3 regions of the Bacillus sp. JZ34 genome follow, and region 1 is predicted to be linked to each of the others. Evidence: predicted binding sites of a transcription regulator. Region 1 holds the regulator's gene; each other region holds the start of a gene.
The links. Region 1 encodes Rex, which represses fermentation and respiration genes when NADH is low (regulators of the CRP and FNR family bind a similar motif). Its sites were predicted from a motif close to TTGTGAAATATTTCACAA; they were not measured.

Region 2: a site for Rex is predicted at 1,463-1,480, ahead of M1D90_RS01145 (cytochrome ubiquinol oxidase subunit I). Genes of this name have one in related genera too.
Region 3: a site for Rex is predicted at 1,771-1,788, ahead of pflB (formate C-acetyltransferase). Genes of this name have one in related genera too.

What each region holds. Positions count from the first base shown of each region.
Region 1 covers NZ_CP096403.1:3,725,495-3,728,604, reverse strand. Annotated here, with positions in the region: gene M1D90_RS18970 (ABC-F family ATP-binding cassette domain-containing protein) at 1-918, opposite strand, end outside; gene moaC (cyclic pyranopterin monophosphate synthase MoaC) at 1,065-1,571, shown strand; gene M1D90_RS18960 (redox-sensing transcriptional repressor Rex) at 1,575-2,219, shown strand; gene M1D90_RS18955 (twin-arginine translocase TatA/TatE family subunit) at 2,258-2,431, shown strand; gene tatC (twin-arginine translocase subunit TatC) at 2,438-3,110, shown strand, end outside.
Region 2 covers NZ_CP096403.1:241,001-244,110, reverse strand. Annotated here, with positions in the region: gene M1D90_RS01145 (cytochrome ubiquinol oxidase subunit I) at 1-1,407, opposite strand; gene cydB (cytochrome d ubiquinol oxidase subunit II) at 1-14, opposite strand, end outside; gene M1D90_RS01140 (formate/nitrite transporter family protein) at 2,198-2,986, shown strand; gene M1D90_RS01135 (DUF1259 domain-containing protein) at 3,071-3,110, shown strand, end outside.
Region 3 covers NZ_CP096403.1:2,261,602-2,264,711, forward strand. Annotated here, with positions in the region: gene M1D90_RS11345 (glycosyltransferase family 4 protein) at 113-1,612, shown strand; gene pflB (formate C-acetyltransferase) at 1,888-3,110, shown strand, end outside.

The sequences.
Region 1 (3,110 bases):
GAGCGGTTTATCCATGATCTCCATCCGTTCAAGCTGCTTTCGTCTGCTCTGCGCCCGTTTCGTCGTCGAAGCTCTGGCCAGATTCCGGTCGACGAACTCCTGCAGCTTGGCGATTTCGTCCTGCTGCTTTTCATAAAGCTTTGTTTCCTTTTCCAGCTGTTCGGCTTTTAATTGGAGATAAGAGCTGTAGTTCCCGGTATATTTTTTGCTTTGGGACCGGCTGATCTCGTAAACTTGGGTAACCACTTTGTCAAGAAAGTACCTGTCATGGGAAACGATTAAAATCGCTCCGCTGTAATTTTGCAAATATTGTTCAAGCCATGTCAGGGTATCGATATCCAAGTGGTTTGTCGGTTCGTCCAAAATGAGGAGGTCGGGTTTTGTCAAAAGCATTTTTCCGAGGGCAAGCCTTGTTTTTTGACCTCCGCTTAAGTCCTGGACGCGGACGGAGTCGTCAAACCCCGCAAAGCCGAGCCCGTGCATGACGGATCTGACCTCTGCCTCATATTGGTAGCCGCCTTTGTCCTTGAACTCCTGCTGAAGCCTGTCATACGTCTTCATCAATGATTCAAGCATGTCCGGTCCGGCCTGCGCCATCTTTTCCTCGATCGCGCGCATTTCTTTTTCCATTTTTTTTAGAAAATCAAATACCGACAGCAATTCCTCTTTGAGCGTCAGCTTGGAATCGAGGCCGGAATGCTGGTCAAGGTAGCCCATCGTCAAATCTTTCGGCTTGATGATGTCCCCCTTTTCATATGAAAGTTTTCCTGCGATAATCTTTAGAAGAGTCGATTTTCCGGCGCCGTTGCGTCCGACGATCGCAATCCGGTCCCGAGATCTGACTTCGAGTTTTATATTCGTTAAAATCGTATCGGCTCCAAACGATTTTGAAAGTTGGTTCACTTGTAAAATCATCATGATCTTTCACCTCTTGTCTGCTATTTTAAGTGTAGCCTATCACTGCGCAGTCAGCAAACAATTAAGTGAAGTCTGGAAGATTTTAGCCAAAGAAAAAGACAGAATGAAAAAAATAGTGTATGATCGTTATAAGGAGAGTTCAGAACATGAATGAGTTTACACATTTTAATGAACAAGGCAGAGCCAAGATGGTTGATATAAGCGAAAAGGAAGCTTCAGTACGCACAGCTGCGGCTGTTTCAAGCGTGTCTATGAATCGAACAGTACATGAAAAAATCAAAAACCGGGAAATCGGAAAAGGCGATGTATTGTCGGTGGCGCAAGTGGCCGGAATCATGGCCGCAAAACAGACATCCGCCATCATCCCGATGTGCCATCCGATCGCTCTGAAAGGAGTCGACATCGCCTTTCGCTGGGAGGAGAAAGAACAGAAGAGCATCCTGCATATTCAATCTAAAGTGAAGACCAAAGGGAGCACAGGTGTGGAAATGGAAGCGTTAACTTCGGCCTCCGTATGTGCGCTGACCGTATATGACATGTGCAAAGCGGCGGATAAGGGAATGGTGATAGGACCGACCTTTCTTCTCGAAAAGACAGGCGGGAAAAACGGTGACTATAAAAGGGAAAAAGCTGATGTAGACATGGAGGATTAGTTTATGAACATGGATCATTCAAAAATTCCGCAAGCGACAGCGAAACGGTTGCCATTATATTATCGTTTTTTAAAAAACCTTCATGCATCCGGAAAACAGCGTGTATCTTCCGCTGAGCTGAGCGATGCCGTCAAAGTCGATTCTGCGACCATCCGCAGGGACTTCTCGTACTTCGGCGCGCTCGGAAAAAAAGGATACGGCTACAATGTCAATTATTTGCTGTCCTTTTTCAGAAAGACGCTTGATCAGGATGAAATGACGAACGTAACGCTCATTGGCGTGGGGAATTTGGGGACAGCCTTTCTCCATTACAATTTTATCAAAAATAATAATACAAAAATCGCCATGGCGTTTGACATCAATGAGGAAAAAATCGGAACCGAGGTCGGCGGTGTTCCCGTCTATGATCTGAATAGACTTGAAGAGCATATGACGGATGATATCCCCGTCGCCATTTTGACGGTACCGGCTCAAGCCGCACAGTCGATTACAGACAGGCTGGTGGAGCTTGGCATTAAAGGCATTCTTAATTTCACGCCGGCCCGCTTGAATGTGCCGGAACACATTCGCATTCATCATATAGATTTGGCGGTTGAACTTCAGTCGCTGGTGTATTTCATGAAACATTATTCAATGCAGGAAAAGTAAAACGGAAAACGAAAAATAAAGGAAAGGGGGCAGGCTTTATGCCAATCGGTCCTGGAAGCTTTATTTTAATTGTCGTGGTGGCGCTTTTGATATTCGGCCCGAAAAAACTTCCCGAGCTGGGAAGAGCAGCGGGAAACACGCTGAGGGAGTTTAAGAATGCGACAAAAGGTTTGGCTGACGACGATTCCGATAAAAAGAAAGAAGATCAGTAGGATAGGATGACATTTATGAAGGAAAGAGAAATGTCGCTGATAGAACATATCACAGAACTACGCAGACGGCTTGTGATCACTTTTTTCTTTTTTGTTTTATTTGTTGTGGCAGGCTTTTTATTGGCAAAGCCGCTGATTATCTATCTGCAGCAGACGGATGAAGCGAAGCTGCTGACGCTCAACGCGTTCAAGCTGACCGATCCTTTATTTGTGTACGTGCAGTTCGCTTTCATCATCGGCGCCGTCTTGACTTCGCCGCTTGTTTTATACCAGCTGTGGGCTTTCATTAGCCCGGGGCTGTATGAAAAAGAACGAAAAGTGACGCTCAGCTATATTCCGATATCGATTATTCTTTTTTTAGGCGGCATTGCCTTTTCTTACTTTATTTTATTTCCGTTTGTCGTGGACTTTATGACGAGAGTCTCAGATGATCTGAATGTCAACCAGGTCATCGGAATACACGAATATTTTCAGTTTCTGCTTCAGTTGACGCTTCCTTTTGGCTTATTGTTTCAGATGCCTGTGGTCATCATGTTTATCACAAGGCTCGGCCTCGTGACGCCGATGTTTTTGGCGAAAATCAGAAAATACGCATATTTTGTGTTGTTCGTCATCGCGGCGCTCATTACACCGCCTGAGCTTTTGTCGCATTTAATGGTCTCAGTGCCATTGCTCATTC
Region 2 (3,110 bases), 910 kb from region 1:
TTAAGAGATACCATGGTAAACCTCCTGATCAAACGGGTCTGTCGATACGGAATCATCATGATGGTGGTCATGGTGTGCAGCCCCTTTTTTAATCTCCCGCACAAACAAGTAGACAAGAACGAGCGCCAGTACAAGATAAATCGCTGTAAACGCGATGACGGAAAACAGCAGCATTCCCGCTGATACGTTCGGCGACACGGACTGCGCCGTTGTCAAAATACCGAACACCGTCCACGGCTGGCGTCCGATTTCAGTCATGATCCACCCCGCCGTATTTGCAATGAATGGAAAGGCGATTAAAGCCACCATCGTCCGCAAAAACCATTTGCTTGTTTCAAGTCTTTTACGGAAGCTGAGATAGAGGCCAGTCAAAGCGGCAACGATCATTAAAAGTCCTGAACCGGCCATGATTCTGAAGCTCCAGAACGTCGTTTTCACCGGCGGAATATAATTTCCTTCTCCGTATTTTTCTTCATATTGCTTTTGCAGCGTCTTCATTCCGGGCACATCGCCGCTGAATTGTTTATAAGCCAAATAGCTGAGCGCATACGGGATGCTGAGCTCTGATTTGTTTTCCTGCTTGTCCGCGTCAATGTTCGCAAGCACCGTCCAAGCTGCAGGATCACCGCTGTCATCCCAAAGCGCTTCGCTGGCAGCCATTTTCATCGGCTGGCTCTTCATCAGATGCTGGGCCTGCTCATGTCCGCTGAACGCTACGCCGATGCCGGAAACAAGCGCCACAATCATCGCGATTTGAAAGGATTTTTTAAAAAAGAGCAATTCCTGTTTTTTCAGCATTTTATACGCGCTGACACCGGCAATGAAAAACGCTCCAGTGGCAAGCGCACCGAAAATGACGTGCGGAAATTCAACCCATAGCTGCGGGTTTTTAATAATCGCAAAGAAATCGGTCATTTCCGCGCGGCCGTTTTTGATCGCGAATCCGACAGGCTCCTGCATAAACGAGTTGGCCGCTAAAATCCAAAACGCCGACATGATCGTTCCAAGCGAAACAAGCCAGATGGACAGCAAATGAATCTTCTTCGGAAGCCGGTCCCAGCCAAATATCCACAAACCGATAAACGTCGATTCCATAAAGAAAGCAAGCAGCGCCTCCACCGCGAGCGGAGCGCCGAATACATCACCGACAAAGCGGGAGTACTCCGACCAGTTCATTCCGAACTGAAATTCCTGTAGAATCCCGGTGACCACACCGACTGCAAAATTAATTAAAAATAAGTGCCCCCAAAATTTAGCCATCGTTCTGTAAATGTCTTTTTTCTTTACGACGTATAGAGTTTCCATTAAAGCAACCATAAAGACAAGCCCGATTGACATCGGCACAAAAATAAAGTGAAAGATCGTTGTTGAAGCAAATTGAAATCTTGCCAAAATGAGTTCGTCCACTGTTCCAGTCTCCTCCTCTTTGTTCTAGCCGGACCGTTGCCGAATGGCATCACCCTTGCTCAAAGTTTCACATGAATCTTATGAATATGATCACAGACAAAAGGGTGACCTTGGCCCGCATTGATGTTCCGATATTATCCGGATGGTTATTTATACCTGTACTTTACCGCGAATCCCTTCTTAAATAAAGTACATATTCCCTAATTTATGGATGTCATTGTGACAATTATCCGAAGAAATTATAGATATTTTGTGACGCGGTGGTTAACAAGAACTAAATCAGCATGAGAAAAATGCCCCTCATTCCCGCGGAGCATTTCGTCATTCAACGATTGCGATTCTCTGCGCAAAGCCTTGCGGATCAAAAGAATACCGTTATATGCAATCAAACAAATTCGGCGCTTTCCTTCAGTTTGAAAACGCCTGACGGAAAGTCCTGCTATTTTGTCCAATCTGTGAAATCTTCCCTCAGCCTTTTGCGCACGTCCTTCATCTATGCTTTCATACAGCACCAGCTGATTGCACTGCGCATTTAACCTGCTTGCTGCCGTATCCCTCCCTGTCGAGCTATCTTTGAAACATCGCTCCCTCAGGCTTTTACGAATGGATGGAATATTTATTACTTAAAAATAAACAATAACGATACCTTGTTTATTCTATGAAAATCGAACCATACATTTGTTCAAACAAAGTACACAAAATTTGTGAAATGTTTCACAATATCCTGCTATACTTAGTTTGTATTTATGATAGATACTTCTTAAGTAAACACTTGATGGTGGTGGAAAACATGGAATCAAAATCACTTGTTCTAGTCGAAGAGCTTGCCTTAAAAAAGCAAAGCATCTTTATGCAAAGCCCGCTTCGTTATCTTTTACGAGCTATGCTGGCCAGTATGTTTATCGGGTTCGGAGTCATTGTAGCGTTTAAAACGGGGAATCTATTTTATGTTGAACATTCTCCGTTCACATATCCAATTGCAGCAATCACATTCGGGGGCGCCATCATTCTGATCGTCTATGGCGGAGGAGATTTATTTACGGGAAATACATTTTATTATACATTGGCTGCGCTTCGTAAAAAAATGCATTGGCCCGCTGTTATCAAGCTGTGGATGTTCAGCTATGCAGGAAATTTAATGGGCGCCGTGTTTTTCGCAGGCCTCATCTTTGCGACCGGTTTATTTAAGGATCCTTCTTCCACCGGCTTTATACTTAGCGTGGCGGAACATAAAATGAATACGCCGGTGACCGAATTGTTCTTCAAAGCGATTTTGTGTAACTGGCTAGTCTGCCTTGCGTTCTTTGTTCCGATGGCGCAAAAAGGAGACGGAGCGAAAATGTTCTCTATGATGCTGTTTGTTTTTACTTTCTTTATTTCCGGTTATGAACACAGCATCGCGAACATGGCCACTTTTGCCGTCTCTCTGGTCACCGAGCATCCGGATACGATTTCGATTGCAGGCGCAATCCATAACTTGATTCCGGTAACCCTCGGGAACCTGATCGGAGGCGCGTTTATGATGGGCTTCATGTACCACTATGCAAACAAGCCGGGCGGTGAAGAAATCATCAAATAAAAAGATTGTCCATTTTTAAAGGATTCTAAATATGCAGGTTCCCTTCATAAAATCGTGGTAACTTTAAAAATGGAGGTTCAGCAGATGCAAAGTTTTCATTCGCTTTGCCAGCAGTTTGGACATA
Region 3 (3,110 bases), 1.5 Mb from region 1:
GTTTTCTTTATTGAAAAGGCTTTCCATTCACTTCGTACGTTTTTCAGCTGAGGCCATATAATGCTAAGAGATTTCATTTTCTATAAGTTTAACAGCAGGCAGGGGGAAATATATGAACATTTTGCTGGCTTATTATCGATACTCTCCACATACAAACGGCCCGTCTACCTATATTGATATCCTTAGAAAAAGCTTGGAAGGAGAAGGGCATTCTGTCGATTTAATGTCGCACGATACCCGATGGCTCAACATTCAGGTCGCCGATCAGCAGCCGGCCGATAAACACCGGTTAAAACATGAGCTCATTCACCGCCTTCAAACAGCTTATACCGAAAAATATCCCCTGTGGATATATTGGCGTGAAATGGAGCGCTACAGTTTGGAACAAGCTGTTAAACAGTTTGATCTTAAGAAGTATGATTTGATCCACTGCCACGATTTTATGACGGCAAGAGCACTGGCCCGTTCCAAACCTCAGCACACGCCTTTAATCGTGTCCCTCCATAACTTTAAATATCATGAAGCAAAGATTACCGGGGAATTTGACGAGAAAAGCGGCCAGGAACAGCAATACATGAAAATCGAAGAATGTTTGGGCGCAATGTCTGGAGACGTTGTGGCCGTTCCGTGCGAATGGCTGAAACACGAGCTGATTCAAATTGGTGTGACGCCTTCGAACATCCGAGTCATCCCGTATGGAATTGTAAAAACACCCTTTATCGAAAAGAAAAATAATCTCCCTAAAAGCCTCCCGCATCAAGGAAAAAAGATCATTCTCTGTCCGGCGCGGCTCGTTCCGGTGAAAGGACACCGCTATTTGATCGAAGCGCTTTATAAACTGCGGTGCGAAAGGGATGATTTTCACTGCCTTCTCGCAGGCGAGGGTCCGGAGCTCGAAACTCTGCAAAGCCTGTCCGAAAAGCTCGGTATCGCGTCGGCGGTCTCTTTTCTCGGAAAGCGAAAAGATATACCTGACTTAATGAATATTAGTGATGTCATTGTTTTGCCGTCGCTTCACGATACATTTCCGCTCGTCATCCTGGAAGGGCAGTTCTCCGCAAAACCTGTGCTGGCGGCAAACGTAGGCGGGGTAAAAGAAATCATTGATGACGGTGCGAACGGATTGCTTGTTCCCCCGGCAGACAGCGAAGCGCTTACTGAAAAGCTGCGCCTGCTGCTCGACGATGACAAAACCCGGCAAAAATTGGGGCGCCAAGCGTATCAAAAAGCTATGAAACATTGGGATATCAGCTTTCACATGAGGTCGATCGAAAACCTGTATCAAACATTCGAGACACAAAAAAGAGCAGTGCGGTCCTGCAAAAATCATCGAAAAGAGCAGGGGCTGGACCTGGAAATCCTCGAACAAATCGGTGAAAAGAAAACGTCAGAAGCGGAGTACACGATTGCCGGGGAAATCCCGGAACATCTCAAAAGCCAACTTAAAAAAGAGGACCATTACATTCATGTTTATGATTTGTCAGGCGTTTTACTGCAGACAAAAGCGGTCGATTCGAAAGGGTGCTATGAATTTCACCAGCTCCCCCGAGGCAGCTATGTCTTGAAAAGCACTATCGAAGCATTCGGCAATCAGTTCGTATCCCTCGACTGATGATAAATACTTCTGCGCAAGCCGGCTGTTTAGCCGGTTTTTTATATAACAGTTTTCGTTTTATTTGACTTTATTATAATACAGATTCAAATAAGAAAATTGCTTCAAACAACATCCTATATTAGGAAAAACGCGATGTTCAAAGAACTTTCTTAAATTTGTTAACTATTTCACAAAATATGTGATTTTTATCACATTCAAAACTGTTATATTAAACATAAGATATAAATGCAACAACTGTTATATCATTTCAACTTGAAAAGAGGGGGATTTAAATGGAACAATGGAAAGGTTTCACCACAAACGTTTGGCAAAAAGAAGTCAATGTCCGCGATTTTATTCTCTCGAACTTTGAGCCATATCAAGGTGACGAATCGTTTCTCGAACCTCCGACGGAAGCTACATCGGCATTATGGGATCATGTAATGGACTTGACAAAAAAAGAGCGTGAAAACGGAGGCGTCCTCGATATGGATACAGAGATCGTCTCAACGATTACCTCGCACGGTCCCGGCTATTTGGACAAAGACTTGGAAAAAGTCGTCGGCGTTCAAACCGATGAGCCGTTTAAACGGTCGCTTCAGCCTTTCGGCGGCATTCGCATGGCGAAACAAGCATGTGAATCCTATGGTTTTGAATTGAATGAAGAAGTGGAAAGAATCTTTACCGATTACCGCAAAACCCATAACCAAGGCGTGTTTGACGCGTATACGGACGAAATGAAACTCGCCCGAAAGGTCGGAATCATTACCGGACTGCCTGATGCTTACGGGCGCGGGCGCATCATCGGCGATTACCGGAGAGTGGCGCTTTACGGCGTGGACTTCCTGATCGATGAAAAGAAAAAAGATGCGGCCGGCACCTCTCGCGTGATGTCTGAAGAAAACATCCGCCTTCGTGAAGAATTGTCAGAACAAATCCGGGCATTGAATGAACTTAAAGCACTTGCAGCAAGTTATGGCTTTGACATTTCCGAGCCTGCGGCGAATGCAAGAGAAGCATTTCAATGGCTGTATTTTGCCTATTTGGCTGCCATTAAAGAGCAAAATGGAGCAGCAATGAGCCTTGGCCGCGTGTCCACGTTCCTTGATATATACATCGAAAGAGATTTGAAAACGGGCGCATTAACAGAACAGGAGGCCCAAGAGCTTGTCGACCATTTTGTCATGAAGCTGCGCTTGGTCAAATTTGCACGCACACCTGACTACAATGAGCTGTTCAGCGGCGATCCGACGTGGGTGACAGAATCAATCGGCGGAATAGCGCACGACGGACGCGCACTCGTCACGAAAAACTCGTTCCGTTTCCTGCATACGCTTGACAATTTAGGTCCGGCGCCGGAACCAAATTTAACCGTCCTTTGGTCTGTCAGGCTGCCGCAAAAGTTTAAAAACTACTGTGCCAAAATGTCGATTAAAACGAGCTCGATTCAATACGAAAATGACGATATCATGCGTCCTGAATACGGGGATGACTACGGCATCGCCTGCTGTGTATC